Regions from separate parts of the Phyllobacterium sp. CCNWLW183 genome, predicted to be linked through region 3. Evidence: riboswitches for the same ligand, from Rfam matches in the RefSeq annotation. Region 3 holds a riboswitch; each other region holds the start of a gene.

Region 1 (4,699 bases), 250 kb from region 3:
TCACTTTTACAAGCTGTTATCAAGCTGCTGCACCGGCCAGATTGGATTGGAGTGCTACAGCTTCCGGACGAATACCGATGAGATGGCAGATCGCAAAGGCGAGATCAGCCCTGTTCATCGTATAAAAATGGAAATCCTGCACGCCACGTTCGACCAGATCAAGAACCTGTTCCGCTGCGACGGCTGAAGCTACCAGAGCATGAGTCTGCTCGTCATTCTGCAATCCATCAAACCGCTCTGCCAGCCATGTAGGTATGTGAGTACCAGCTTTGGAGCAAAAATTGGTAACCTGGGTGAAATTATGGATTGGAAGTATGCCAGGCAAAATCGGAATATAGATTCCGGCACGACGCACCTTTTCAACATAGCGCTCATATTGGTCGTTCTCGAAAAAGAACTGCGTGATGGCACGCGTCGCGCCATTATCGACCTTGCGCTTCAACATATCGATGTCGGTAGCAAAATCCGGGCTCTCGGGATGCTTTTCGGGATATGCAGACACCGAAATATCGAAGTCAGCGAAAGCTTTCAATCCAGCGACAAGTTCGGCACCGTTTTCATACCCACCCGGTGTCGGTTTGTAATGAGCACCTACGCCGCTTGCCGGATCGCCGCGCAAGGCGACAAAGCGATTGACACCCATGGCGGCAAATTCGCGGATTACCGTGTCCACCTCTTCCTTCGTGGCATCAACACAGGTCAAATGTGCCGCTGCATTCACATCGGTTTCGGTTAAGATGCGCTTGATCGTGCGGGCTGTGCGTTCACGAGTGGAGCCACCTGCCCCATATGTCACAGAGACAAATTCGGGATTAAGCGGAGCCAGACGCGTTACAGTCTCCCAGAGACGCTCTTCCATCACCTCGGTCTTTGGCGGGAAGAACTCGAATGAAACCTTGATATTGCTACCAAGATCGGCACGGCGGGATTGGCGGAAAAAACTCATTAGACACTCTCCGTAACGCGGGAGGTTGAAACAGGATCGGCAATTAGCAAGCGTGGGTCGCGTGCCAGCCACAATTTAACAGTCAGTTTGTCTTTATCTTTTGGTTGTAATTCCATGCTCTGTTCCAGCGTCAGTCCGGCTTCCGTCAGCCAGTCTTTAATCTGTCCGTCATGAAAACCGAGGCGCAAATGGGCATGTCTGTCGCGTAGAAATTCAAGTTCGTGTGGAGCAAAATCGACGATCAACATTCGGCCGGAAGGACGCAAGGCACGCGCAGCTTCACGAATGGCCTCGGCCGGATTATCAAGGAAGTGCAAGACCTGATGGATTGTCACCAGATCGAAAGACTCTCTGTCTACCGGCAAGGAATAGACGTCACCTTGACGGACTTGCGCGTTGGCAATGCCGGACTTCTCAAGATTTGACCGGGCAATCGTCAACATGTCGCGATTGATATCGATACCGACACCGCGCAAGTAGAGCGGAGCAAAGAGCTCAAGCAGGCGCCCGGTACCCGTACCGACGTCGAGCATCGCTTGAAACGGTCTTGCACCTATGATCTTGGTAAGGGCCTCTTCCACAGCGCCGTCTGGAACATGCAACGAGCGGATAGCATCCCAGCTTGAAGCATTCGCGCTAAAATAGGCAGCCGCACGTTCACGGCGCTGAAGCTTCACAGAGGAAAGACGTTCAAGGTCACGCTCCAGCAGGGGATCAGAACAATCCAGGCGATCTAGCAGGGAACGGGCAATATCTCCCACAATCAATGATTCCGCCAAACGGAAATAGGCCCAGGAGCCTTCCTGATAGCGGTTGATAAGACTTGCTTCAAAGAGCAATTTCAGATGTCGTGACACTCGCGGCTGAGATTGTCCTAAAATGGATGTGAGGTCGGAAACGGTTAGATCACCACGCGACAACAAAGCAAGAATGCGTAGCCGACTAGGCTCAGCTGCCGCTTTCAACGTATCAACCATCAGGTCGAGATTAAGATTGTGCCGGTCCATAACCAATCCTCAAAAGACATAAAGATATGTTTATGTCATGAGGCGACGATTGGCAAGAGGTTTTTGCCATTGACGACAATTTCTGCCGCGTCTGAAATAGGCGCCAGAATCAAATTAGAAAGACATCAATGAGTGCAGGAACGAACCGTCAGCGTTCAATCAACAAAGCGCTGACCTTGCTTTTACCCGCCGTTCCCTACTCCGATTCGGAACCAATACGCGCGGCCGCAGGTGCGCCCCATATGAAGACCTTGCCGCCGCCGATTGCCGTATGGTTGGCCGCTATTGCCCATGTGCGGCATCAACATACAGACTATGATGCGCTGCGCGACGAAGGCTATGACAAAGAGTCCGCTCGTTTCTTCGTGCTTGATGCGATTAATCGCAAACTGACGGAATGGCGGGCGACACGTCTTCTGGATCCGGATGAGGAAGATCTGAGCTGAGCTGGCCCCAGCCTTCTTCAAAAATAAGGTCCTGTAATTGGATTCTTTTGCGCCAGCCCTTTTTTTCCAGCTCCGGTGCATCAAAAAGCTCGTCGACATAGCCCAGGCATAGATAGGCAACAATCTCAACGTGATCCGGAATACCTAATATTTGGCGCATGTCATTGTCGTGATAGATGCTCACCCAGCCAACGCCAATACCTTCAGCACGGGCAGCAAGCCACAAATTTTGGACTGCACAAACGGTGCTATAGACATCCATCTGGCGGTTGTGGGTGCGACCGAGCACGACCGTTCCACCGCGTGTCCGGTCGCAGGTGATGCATAAATTGACCGGCGCTTTAAGGATGCCTTCCAATTTGAGAGAGGCATACAGCGCCCGGCGTTCATCTTGAAACAGGGCCTTGGCTTCCTCGTTGGCTTTGGCGAAAGCGCGGTGCACTTGCCTCTTGCGGGCCATATCGCGAATTGTGATGAAGTTCCAAGGCTGCATGAAGCCTACAGATGGAGCATGGTGCGCCGCATCGAGCAATCGCATCAAAACATCATAGGCGATCGGTTTTGACAAAAACTGATCGCGGACGTCTCGCCGGGTATAAATCGCCTTATAAACGGCCGCACGCTCATCGTCAGTAAAATCACCCGCTGGAACCGGACTATCAAAAGCTTCGTGCATTGTTTGCTCCTAACAACGCTTGAGGCCCTCGCCGCCGTCCGCGCAGCTTGGGCTATGGGGTCCGGCCGGTCTTCTGACTTGGGTTCAGCTGAACCGTGCGCCTTCCTGTGGCCTCTCGGCCACCGTGGCATAATGCACGGTCATTCCCCTTACAGCGCTGGGCACGTGCCGGATTTTCACCGGCTTCCCGATTCTCCGCAATCGTCTAAATTGCTGGCACCGGACCTGTTTTCTATTCGCCATGAAAAGGCACTTGGCGCAAGCCTTAGACCCTGTAAATCCACTGTTCGGGAATACGAATATCAACTTTTTCACCGGCGCGTATGATCCCGGGCTTTTCAACCCAAGCGACGATACCCCGCGAGCGCTTGGACACGCGTACAAAATCCAATGCAGTGGTGGTTTCGTCAGGAGTACCCGCATGCGAAGCAATAGAACGACCAGCAATCTTGCAGGGCGCATTCTGTCCATCGACTTTCAACGTCACGCCACCTTCAAAAAACATCAGCGATCTGGGTGGTAGCATCGAAAGGGATGGAATACCGGAAATCACCATGTTTCCACCGATCCATTCAGCTTTCAGCTGAGGCAAGCCCATGCCTGCTGCGATCTCGTCAAGCTCGTCGGCACTTAGAATGGAAAGGTGGCGTTCGTTGCGCATCTCGGTGCCACGCGGATACCAAGGCTCACGTCCGCCAGAGCGACGCGTCTGACCCGCGTGAAAGTCACCGACAATACCGTCAAAAGTCAGTTCCAGTGAATCTGTTGGAGAAGTGACAAAATCCCTGTCGAGTGCCTCAAATAGCCCGATCACACGACCACTGACCTTACGCGAAGGGACTATTTCGTCACGATTACCGAACAGGTCAGTCATCATTTGCTCCAAAAAGTTCCCTGCTTTAGAAAAGCGGCAAATTATCTGGCGATTACACCAGCAAAGACAACGGGGAACCTTGCGGTTCCCCATCTATACTTAGCGTGTCAGAGGCTTGTAGCTTGGACGCTTTGGATTGACGCTATCGGGACCGAGACGACGAATCTTGTCGTTTTCATAATCTTCGAAATTGCCTTCAAACCATTCGACATGGCTATCGCCTTCGAAAGCCAGGATATGCGTCGCGAGACGGTCAAGGAACATGCGATCATGGCTGATGATCACAGCGCAACCTGCATATTTTTCCAAGGCATCTTCAAGTGCTGCCAAGGTTTCCGTGTCTAGATCGTTTGTCGGTTCGTCGAGGAGCAAAACATTGCCACCGGACTGAAGCATCTTGGCCAGATGCACGCGGTTACGCTGACCACCAGAAAGATTTCCAACTTTCTGCTGCTGGTCGGTACCCTTGAAGTTGAATGCTGAAACATAAGCGCGGGAGTTCATCTCATGCTTGCCAAGCTTGATGATGTCAGTTCCGCCGGAAATTTCTTCCCAGACATTCTTGTCGGCTTTCAGGTGATCGCGACTCTGATCGACATATCCGAGGTTAACAGTCTCGCCGACGCGAATAGTGCCGGAATCCGGCTTTTCCTGACCGGTAATCATCTTGAACAGAGTGGTTTTACCCGCACCGTTCGGACCAATAATGCCAACAATACCGCCGGGTGGCAGTTTGAAAGTCAGGTTTTC
Region 2 (4,699 bases), on a different contig from region 3:
TTCTTGAAGTTGGGTTTGACGGTTCGGTTGAATTCTACCTTGTTCATTGAACTTCCTCCCTGAAGCAACGCGTCAGGGTAAGGACCGGACGCATTGCACGATTTCCATACCGCCTCCTCGCGGCATATTCAGAGGATCGCGCTTTACAGCTTGAGTGTCATCCCTGGCAGGCAAAGCGAATGCAGGATTTGTCGCAATATTGAGACACATGAAAGTCTCAGTTCAAGCCAAGCCGTTTAAGCTTGCGATGCAGGGTAGCTCTGCTCATGCCCATCATGTTCGCGGCAATGGAAACATTGCCATCTGCTTTTCGCAGAACTCGCTGGATCACGCTGCGTTCGGCGGCTGCAAATCCTCGTTCCGCATCGGTATCCTGCCCGAGCAGATTCGCCGCAGGTAATGGGCTGCTCAGGCTTTCGTCAGTCAGCCCGAGAAGTGCACGCGCCGAACGCGATGCGCCAACCACAAGATCGTCCTCGTCCACTGCAATCAATGCGTTCAAAGCCCGGTCATGGCCGCGTTCAGTACCCTGTGCCATGACGATGCGCGCTTTGGGAAAGGCCAATCGGAAATTTTCCGCTTCCACCCGCCGGGCGGCATCCACCACAGCCATGGCAATGAGTTTGACAAAGCCCTCGGTCAGATCGGAACGTGCCGACGATACGTCAATCGCCGCCATCAGCCGCCCGCGATGATCGAAAATCGGTGCTACAGTACAAGAAAGCGCTGTGTTGCGACTGCGGAAATGCTGGTCGCGGTGGATCGTCAGGGCACGTTGTTCAGCCAGCGCTGTGCCAATGCCATTGGTGCCCTCGCACTCTTCGCTCCAGACTGCTCCCGTCCAAAGTCCCGCCTTGCAAAAGGTGGCATCATCGCCCTCATAGCCCCGGCGGTCGACAGGAACACCATTCTTGTCTGCCAACAGGACGCAACATCCCGCACCACCCACCGCCGAATAAAGCCGGTCGAGTGCGATTTCTGCCGTTTCTATGAGAGATCCCAGCTCTTCACGCGCTTCACGCAATTCCTGATCGGTTAGCATGTTTGGCGGCGTGCCCTCATCAGGCTTCAAGCCGTAGAGACGCATTGAACGGCCCCAGGATGCAACGACCGCTGACTGCGCGGCAGCGTCACCTGTCACGGCAGATTGGATATGCTCGGCATGTAAGCCGTCATCCTGCGTTCCCATGGTCCTCCTCCGAAGTCCATGTACAGGGTGACGCCTGTTCTCGCCTACGTCAAGTCACCTATTGGTGGCGGCAACCGGGGCTGTTCTACCGACGCAATTTAAAGGCGCAGGTCCAAAACGCCCCCGGTTATAATCGCAGCTATTCTCCAATCTCGTCATATGACCTTTTCAGCAAATATGTATCCATGATCCAGCCCTTTTGCGCGCGCGCAACATTTCGCAACCGCTCAATATCGTCAACGACATCGCGCAGCTTGCCGGACATGAGAATCTCGTCTTCCGTTCCTATGTAAGCACCCCAATAAATATCGACATCTTCATCAATTGCCTTGAACGCGCCCTCGCCATCGAGCATCACAATCACGCTTTCCGAATTGTTCGGAAAACCTTCGGCAAGCTTGCGCCCGGTGGTTATCGTAATGGACTCGCCGATTCGATTGAGCACAACCTTATGCTTTGCCGTGAGCGCCTGAATGCTGGTGATGCCGGGAATGACATCATAGTCCAGTTCGAAATTGCCCTTTGCGTTCAGTCTGTCGAGAATGCGGATCGTGCTGTCATAAAGCGATGGATCACCCCATACGAGGAAAGCACCACACTCATCATCGCCAAGCTCCTCCATCAGCAGGTGCGCATAGGTCGCTTCCATTTTGTCGTGCCAGTCCGTGACACTTGTTCGATAGGTAGAGGACGGTTTCGCGCGCAGCGGCGTTTCAAAATCCACCATGCGGTAGTGGGGGGCGGTGATGAAACGCTCGCAAATTTCCCGACGGATGCGGGACAGCTGTTCTTTCTCAGCTCCCTTATCGGGAATGAAAAACACATCGACCTGATTGAGCGCATTGACTGCCTGTATGGTCACGTAGTCTGGGTTGCCCGCGCCAATTCCGATGATGAGCACTTTGCGTTTCACTGGGGCACACGCGAGGCCGACGATAGTTCCGACCTTTGACTCTCTTCGATCAAAGCACAGAACAGTTCGTGGAGGCGTTTTGCCCCCGCATGTTTTCCGGCATAGGCCTCAAGCTTTATAATCTCCTGGCTTGCAGCTGCAACAATATTGGTGCCGCGAGGCCGGGAGAGCAGCCAGGCAAAAAACACGTCTTCCGGCACAGTTGCCGCGTTGACCGATTGTGGGTTGCTATATTGATTTGTATTGGCGCCGAGTATCATGCTTAACCCCGATTGTTGGGGGCAAGGGTCAAGCGCGAAGATTGCAGATAGTCAGCCTGCGGCAAACCATTGCAAGCGACACACCGGGACACCCCGCCCGTGGACGTTCATCATGTTTCGGCAGGTCTCCTGGCTCACAGGTCAGTATTGCTGTCTGGCCTTCCCGGGAAATCCCAGTGACCTTTTGCCTGAACGAATTCAAGCGACAGCAACTCGCTGTTTACAGTTGCGGGGGCAGCGCCGGCATTGGTGAATATCACTTCACCGGCTTCCCTCTTAGCTCCCGGCTTTGCAGCACGGGAGAACCGGAACACTCTTATAAGAACCCAGCCCACCTATTGAGGTCAACAGGGCATGCGTAAATTTATCGGGGGGAAACCGGTAAACGGCTGAATGCGGCGCATCACCAATAGAAAATGGCGCAGGCTGGTGCCCGCGCCATTCCAAACTATTCAAACAAGATCAAGCGGCGAGAACTTCTTCCGCATCTTCCGGCACTTCAGAAATTGTCCGCAGGATTTGCGACGCGATCTGGTAGGGGTCGCCCTGCGAATTCGGACGGCGATCTTCAAGATAACCGCGATAGCCATTGTTTACAAAGCTGTGCGGAACGCGGATTGATGCACCGCGATCAGCAATGCCGTAGCTGAACTGGTGGATCGACTGGGTTTCATGCTTGCCGGTAAGGCGCATATGATTGTCCGGTCCATATACGGCGATATGGGCAGCGCAATTCTGCTCAAATGCCGCCATGACCTTTTCGAAGTAATCCTTGCCGCCGACTTCACGCATATAGGTGGTGGAGAAGTTGGCATGCATGCCCGAACCATTCCAATCAGTATCGCCGAGCGGCTTGCAATGATATTCGATATCGATGCCGTATTTTTCAGTCAGGCGCTGCAGGAGATAGCGTGCAATCCAGACCTCATCGGCAGCCTTCTTGGAACCTTTTCCGAAAATCTGGAATTCCCACTGGCCTTTTGCCACTTCAGCATTGATGCCTTCATGGTTGATGCCGGCATTCAGGCAGATATCGAGATGCTCTTCGACGATCTTGCGGGCGATATCGCCAACATTGCTGTAGCCAACGCCTGTATAATATGGGCCCTGCGGCGCAGGAAAACCTGTCTCAGGGAAGCCGAGCGGGCGGCCGTTCTTGTAGAAGAAATATTCCTGTTCGAAGCCGAACCATGCGCCGTCATCATCAAGAACAGTTGCGCGGGTGTTGGAAGGATGCGGTGTCTTGCCATCGGGCATCATGACTTCGCACATGACGAGAACGCCATTCTTGCGTTCACTGTCCGGATAAAGAGAAACAGGCTTCAATACGCAATCCGAGCTTTTGCCCTCTGCCTGCATTGTCGAGCTTCCATCGAAGCCCCAAAGCGGCAATTGTTCCAGCGTCGGAAATACGTCGAATTCCTTGATCAGCGTCTTACCGCGAAGATTTGGCGAAGGGACATAACCGTCGAGCCAGATATATTCGAGTTTATATTTTGCCATTCCGTTTCTCTCATATTTTATTGTGCAGACCGGTTGCGAGGCTTGCATCGTGGAGCGCAGTTCGCAGATAGAATTGACAATGCAAACAGCGTGCCAATTCGCTCAGCCGGATCGCAAAAATTTGAAAAACATATTAGCCGGATATTTTTAGCGGTGCTTTTTGCAGTTTGAAGCTGCCATTGCTATGCTGACGGCTCAGAAAAACCGCTTTTACCAATCGCCACGTTGATGCATTTTTAGGCAGGTGCGGAATTTCTAGGCATGATAAGGCGCAAATTCTGTCGCGAGCTTGGAACCAATAACTCACTTCCGGATTAACGATCTGGAATGAACGAAATGGAGAGTATTATGGAAAGTGCCGGAATCGGGTGGATCGCAGCAATCATCATTGGTGGCGTTGCGGGCTGGCTTGCAGAGATGTTCATGAAGAGCAACATGGGCGTCATCATGAACATCATACTCGGGATCGTGGGCGCGATAATCGCCAACGCGATCCTTTCCATGGTCGGCGTCGTCCTTACAGGCTGGCTGGGCTATTTGATTGCAGGCTTTATCGGCGCCTGTATTCTTATCGCTGTTGCCCGCATGTTCAAACGAACAGCCTGATTTGATTAATGAGAAACGGCAGCGAGTATAGCCTCGCTGCGAATTTCCTCGGTCAATTGAAGCCGTATCCGGGCAAACTCGGGTGCGGCTTTAACCGTGTAATGGCGCGGATGTCCCAGCGGTACCGGCGTGATCGACTTGATACGGCCCGGCCGCGCTGACATCGTAACCACGCGTGACGCCAGAAAAATCGCTTCTTCAATATCGTGCGTGACAAAGATAACTGTC
Region 3 (4,699 bases):
TGTGCGGATCACGCATATCATCAATGCTCACATGAGGATCCGTCACGCCGGAAATATGGACGAGCCCTGTCAAATCCGGAAAAAATTCTGGCTCTCCGGCAAGATGATGATGGAAAGTGTCATGGACAAGCTTGAAACAAGCCTTACCCCCGATAGCCTCAATGGCATGCGCTGCCTCGCCCTTTGAACGAAGCGAGCAAATTTCAAAGCCCAGCGGTTCGACAAAACCCAACAGTCCGCGGCTCTCAAGAATGGGCTTTAGCGCCGTCAGCGCCTTTCGCAAATTAGTCTGCCGCTCACCCTCTTCCTGACCCGTGCCATCATTGACAGGAACCAGAACAAGTGCCGCTGCGCCAGCGTCTCGCGCATAATCCGCAAGCTCAATAGCCTCGTGCTCACGTTCCGGAGTCCACTCGTTAAAGCGCTGCAAGGCATTGATCGTGGCAATGCGCACGCCGGCTGCTTTCGATAGCGCCTTCATTTCAGTTGCAGCTGTGCCGTCAATAATCGCATTGCCGCCAAGGTCATTACGGATCTCAACATCGCGCAAGCCAAGCGCCACCGCCAATTGAAAAAACGCGGCAGGGCGAAGATTCGGGGCAGCGACATGATTGATAGCAAAAATTGGTGCAGCCATTTTGGGTTCCTCCCCACAGCTTTGAGCCGGCCTGCTCTATGCGAATCTCGGCCTTTGGCAATACACGAGCTTCGTCAAGCAATGCATCGGGAAAAGCAAGGGGATTGAGATCGACAACACGAAAATGCGCTTGGGAGCTGGAGCAAAATTTGCGCTAGGCTTCCACTTCGACATTGCCCAACGGTTTGGAACAACAGGCCAGGATATAGCCTTCATCAATTTCCTCGTCGAGAATCCCGCCATTATGGTTCATATCGACATTGCCGGAAATTTTCATGACCTTGCAGGTGCCGCACAATCCGGATTCACAGGCCGCGGCAATTCGAATGCCAGCACCACGGGCAGCCTTGAGGATTGTATCGCCTGCGACGCAGTGCACATCCTTGCCGGCCATGGAGAAAGTGACGATCGCGGCAGTTTCAGACACCTCCGTAGAAATATCGTCCATTACCGGAAGCACAGGTTCGGCGGCGGAACCGAAGCTTTCCTGATGGTAATTGGCCATATCGAAGCCGGACTCTTCCAGCATGGCCCGAACATCGCGCATGAATCCGTCAGGACCGCAGCAGAAAACCGTCCGTTCCTTGAAGTCGGGCGACAATAGCGAAAGCTTCGGCGCTTCGAGCCTGCCTCTGATACCCGTCCAGAGCTGCCCCATTTCATGTTCCTTGATCAGAAAGGACAATTTGAGATTTGGCATGCAACTGGTCAGATATTCGAGTTCCTTGCGAAAGATGATGTCGCTCGGGCGGCGTGCGCAACTGACAAAACTAATATCGCTTTGTGGTGCACAATCCTGCATCCAGCGCGTCATTGACATCATAGGCGTGATGCCTGATCCGGCAGAAATAAACAGATATTTTTCGCCGGGATGTTTTGAGATCGAAAAGTCACCCAGCGGCCCAAATGCTTTCAGCCGCGCGCCCGGCGTGAGGTGGTCCAGCATCCAGCGGGTGCCGATGCTGCCATCCTGCGCTTTGACCGTGATTGCAATCGTAAATGGCCGCGAGGGGCTGGAAGAGAGAGTGTAGGTACGCAGGACCGCATCCGGTTGCGTACCCAATTCAAACGTCATGAACTGGCCGGGCTCATACCGGAACCAGTTTTGATTGTCGGAACGAAATGTGAATGTCTTCACATTGGGCGCTTCCTCAATGACAGACAGGCACTCCAGCAGATGCAGCCGGTCGTTCCATGGCTGCATCTGATCGAGATGCGGGTACTTTTGAGGAATGCCCATATTCACTACGCTACCTTGCTCAGTCGCTTGTCGCCGGAAAGGCGCGTTTCCATCGTGTTGGAATACCATTCAAGGAATTGCAGAACACCGCCTTCATGCTCTACCGAATAAGGGCCCGGCTCATAGGCAGGAGAGCGAATGCCAAAAGCATTTTCTTCAACGATCTGGCGGTCCTGATCATTGGTTTCGAGCCAGACATGCGTGAGTTCCTCAATGGTGTAATCGACGCCTTCCACCGCGTCCTTGTGCACCAGCCACTTGGTCGTGACCTGGGTTTCGGTCGGGCTAAGCGGGAGAACGCGGAAAGAAAGGGCATGATCCCCCAGAATGTGATTCCACGTCGTCGGATAATGATAGAGCAATAGCGAACCGATCTGCCGTGCATTCACATCATCGCTAAGCTGACGCGCTACAGCACGTTTGCCCGACATGGTATAGCTCTCGGCTTCGTGAAGCAGCGGCACGCGTGTTGCGCGGTACTGGCCATTTTCATCGATACGGAACACGCTCGGAAGACCTGCGGCTTCGCATTTGTCCCAATGCGCCACGATTTCCGGATCATCCTTTGAGCCTTGTATGCCAGTCACGCTTGGTGCTTCAGGAAACGTCTTACAGAGTTCCGGATGATTGGCGGCGCAATGGTAGCATTCGCGGTTGTTTTCCCACACCAGCTTCCAATTACCCTTCTCCACGATCGAGCTTTGAAAGGCGACTTTGGTTTCGCTGAGGCGATGCGGTGCAAGATAAGGATCGATCATGGCACGCGTAGCGGCAAAATCCGGCGCAATCGGCGCAAGGCAGACGAAGATATAGCCGCCAACGCTTTCGCAATGCACCGTCTTCAGGCTGTGCTGGCTGGCATCGAAATCGTCGCCCATCTGGCGCGCGAATAATAGACGGCCATCCAGTTCATAAGTCCACTGATGATAGGGGCAAACAAGCTTCGCCGAGGTGCCCCGTTCAGAAGCACAAACGCGCGACCCGCGATGGCGGCATGAGTTATGAAACGCGCGTATTTTCTTCTCGCGGTCCCGGACGATAACGACCGGATAATCGCCAATCTGCACGGTAAAATAATTGCCCGGTCGCGCCACTTCGCAATCATGACCGATAAACAGCCAGTCGCGGTAGAAGATATTTTCCATATCCAACCGGAAATACTCCGGATCATTGTAGAAAGCCTGCTCAAGGCCATAGCCAGGTTTCCGGTGTTTCAGGTTCCGGAGTAGTTCACTATGTGCGTCCATGTCGTGTCCTCGCCATCTCATTTGCGAAAGAACTGACTGGTGGTGACGGAGAAGACCGTCCGTATGGCTGCCCATACAAAACAATGCTCCTTGATCGCCCACCGCGATCAGTCGGTGTTATCGCTTGCGGCTGGTTTCCGGGCTCTGGAGTTGCTCTTGCGAGCCTCACGGCGCCTTCCCGGAACCATGCTCCAGTGGCTATTTTGCCGCGTTTCACTCCACTACCGTTGCGGGGGCAGCGCCGGGATTAAACCGGCTTCCCAATTCTCCACCTTCCCTAGAAAGCGGCACCTCAAGTAGCCTGATAAAAGCATCCGGATGATAAAAAGAATAGGTGCGGAAACGACATCGCATTTACACAAGACGACACGACCGAAAAAACAGAAAATGCCGCCACTCCGGCACGTCAGAATGGCGGCACAATACCCTTTCCATGTCAGCAATGAATATCACCAGAGACGGCGATGGTTCATTTACCGGGCGGAAAGGCTTTAAAGACCGTGATGCAAATACTGCTTGATCGATTCCGGTTTCATCTCAATTGAAAAGCCCGGCAGCGAGGGTGGCATATAGGCCGCATCCTGAATGTTGCAGGGATCAACAAAATGCTCGTGCAGATGATCGACATACTCGATAACCCTGCCCTCTTTCGTCCCTGAAACGGCGATATAATCAATCATTGACAGATGCTGGACATATTCACACAGACCAACACCGCCCGCATGCGGCCAGACTGGTAGCTCATACTTTGCGGCGATAAGCAGCACCGCCAGCACTTCGTTCAGTCCACCCATGCGGCAACTATCGATCTGCACGACATCGATAGCGCCTTCGGCGATGAACTGTTTGAACATGATGCGGTTCTGACACATCTCACCGGTCGCGACTTTCACCGGATGGATAGCCTGCCGAATTTTGCGATGGCCCGCAACGTCGTCGGGGCTCGTTGGCTCTTCAATGAAGAACGGCTTGACGAAGGCAAGCTTGTTCACCCAATCAATGGCTTCATTCACTTCCCAGACCTGATTGGCATCGATCATGAGAATGCGGTCAGGGCCGATCACTTCACGCGCGATGGTAAGACGTCGGATATCATCTTCGAGATCGCGGCCGACTTTCATCTTAATGTGGTTGAAGCCCGCATCCACGGCCTCCTGACAAAGGCGACGGAGCTTTTCATCGGAATAGCCCAGCCAGCCTGCCGATGTCGTATAGCAGGGATACCCATCTGCTTTTAGCGTTTCAATACGCTCTTTCTTACCGACCTCTGCTCTACGCAGAATTTCCAGCGCCTCTTCAGGCGTCAGCACGTCTGTGAGATAGCGGAAGTCCACGATTTTGACGATCTCTTCCGGCGTCATTTCACCGACCAGTTGCCAGACAGGCTTCTTCGCTTCCTTGGCCAGCAAATCCCAAACGGCGTTCACTACCGCGCCCGTGGCCAGATGCATTGCACCCTTATCAGGGCCGATCCAGCGTAACTGGCTGTCACCGGTGATAAAATGCCAGAATCTGCCCGGGTTTTCCTTTATCCAATCAAGTTCAAGGCCGATAACAAGGTGTTTCATGGCCTCA

What was found. Region 3 has a riboswitch for cobalamin ahead of V9K95_RS05225 (aromatic ring-hydroxylating oxygenase subunit alpha). Riboswitches for the same ligand answer to the same signal wherever they lie in the genome.
Region 1: another riboswitch for cobalamin. It lies ahead of bluB (5,6-dimethylbenzimidazole synthase); the one in region 3 lies ahead of V9K95_RS05225 (aromatic ring-hydroxylating oxygenase subunit alpha).
Region 2: another riboswitch for cobalamin. It lies ahead of V9K95_RS21305 (hypothetical protein); the one in region 3 lies ahead of V9K95_RS05225 (aromatic ring-hydroxylating oxygenase subunit alpha).

The regions. Positions count from the first base shown of each region.
Region 1 is NZ_JBBCBN010000001.1:840,767-845,465, forward strand. Features, by position in the region: gene metF (methylenetetrahydrofolate reductase [NAD(P)H]) at 20-946, opposite strand; gene V9K95_RS03975 (ArsR/SmtB family transcription factor) at 946-1,953, opposite strand; gene V9K95_RS03980 (DUF2293 domain-containing protein) at 2,082-2,399, shown strand; gene bluB (5,6-dimethylbenzimidazole synthase) at 2,332-3,075, opposite strand; cobalamin riboswitch at 3,122-3,314, opposite strand; gene V9K95_RS03990 (MOSC domain-containing protein) at 3,341-3,949, opposite strand; gene ettA (energy-dependent translational throttle protein EttA) at 4,049-4,699, opposite strand, start outside.
Region 2 is NZ_JBBCBN010000010.1:116,583-121,281, forward strand. Features, by position in the region: gene adh (aldehyde dehydrogenase) at 1-47, opposite strand, end outside; gene V9K95_RS21295 (GAF domain-containing protein) at 218-1,189, opposite strand; gene cobF (precorrin-6A synthase (deacetylating)) at 1,329-2,102, opposite strand; gene V9K95_RS21305 (hypothetical protein) at 2,099-2,362, opposite strand; cobalamin riboswitch at 2,465-2,687, opposite strand; gene V9K95_RS21310 (glutamine synthetase beta-grasp domain-containing protein) at 2,825-3,865, opposite strand; gene V9K95_RS21315 (GlsB/YeaQ/YmgE family stress response membrane protein) at 4,214-4,471, shown strand; gene V9K95_RS21320 (ABC transporter ATP-binding protein) at 4,477-4,699, opposite strand, start outside.
Region 3 is NZ_JBBCBN010000001.1:1,091,029-1,095,727, forward strand. Features, by position in the region: gene V9K95_RS05215 (TIM barrel protein) at 1-637, opposite strand, end outside; gene V9K95_RS05220 (hybrid-cluster NAD(P)-dependent oxidoreductase) at 792-1,877, opposite strand; gene V9K95_RS05225 (aromatic ring-hydroxylating oxygenase subunit alpha) at 1,883-3,124, opposite strand; cobalamin riboswitch at 3,236-3,434, opposite strand; gene V9K95_RS05230 (L-fuconate dehydratase) at 3,616-4,699, opposite strand, start outside.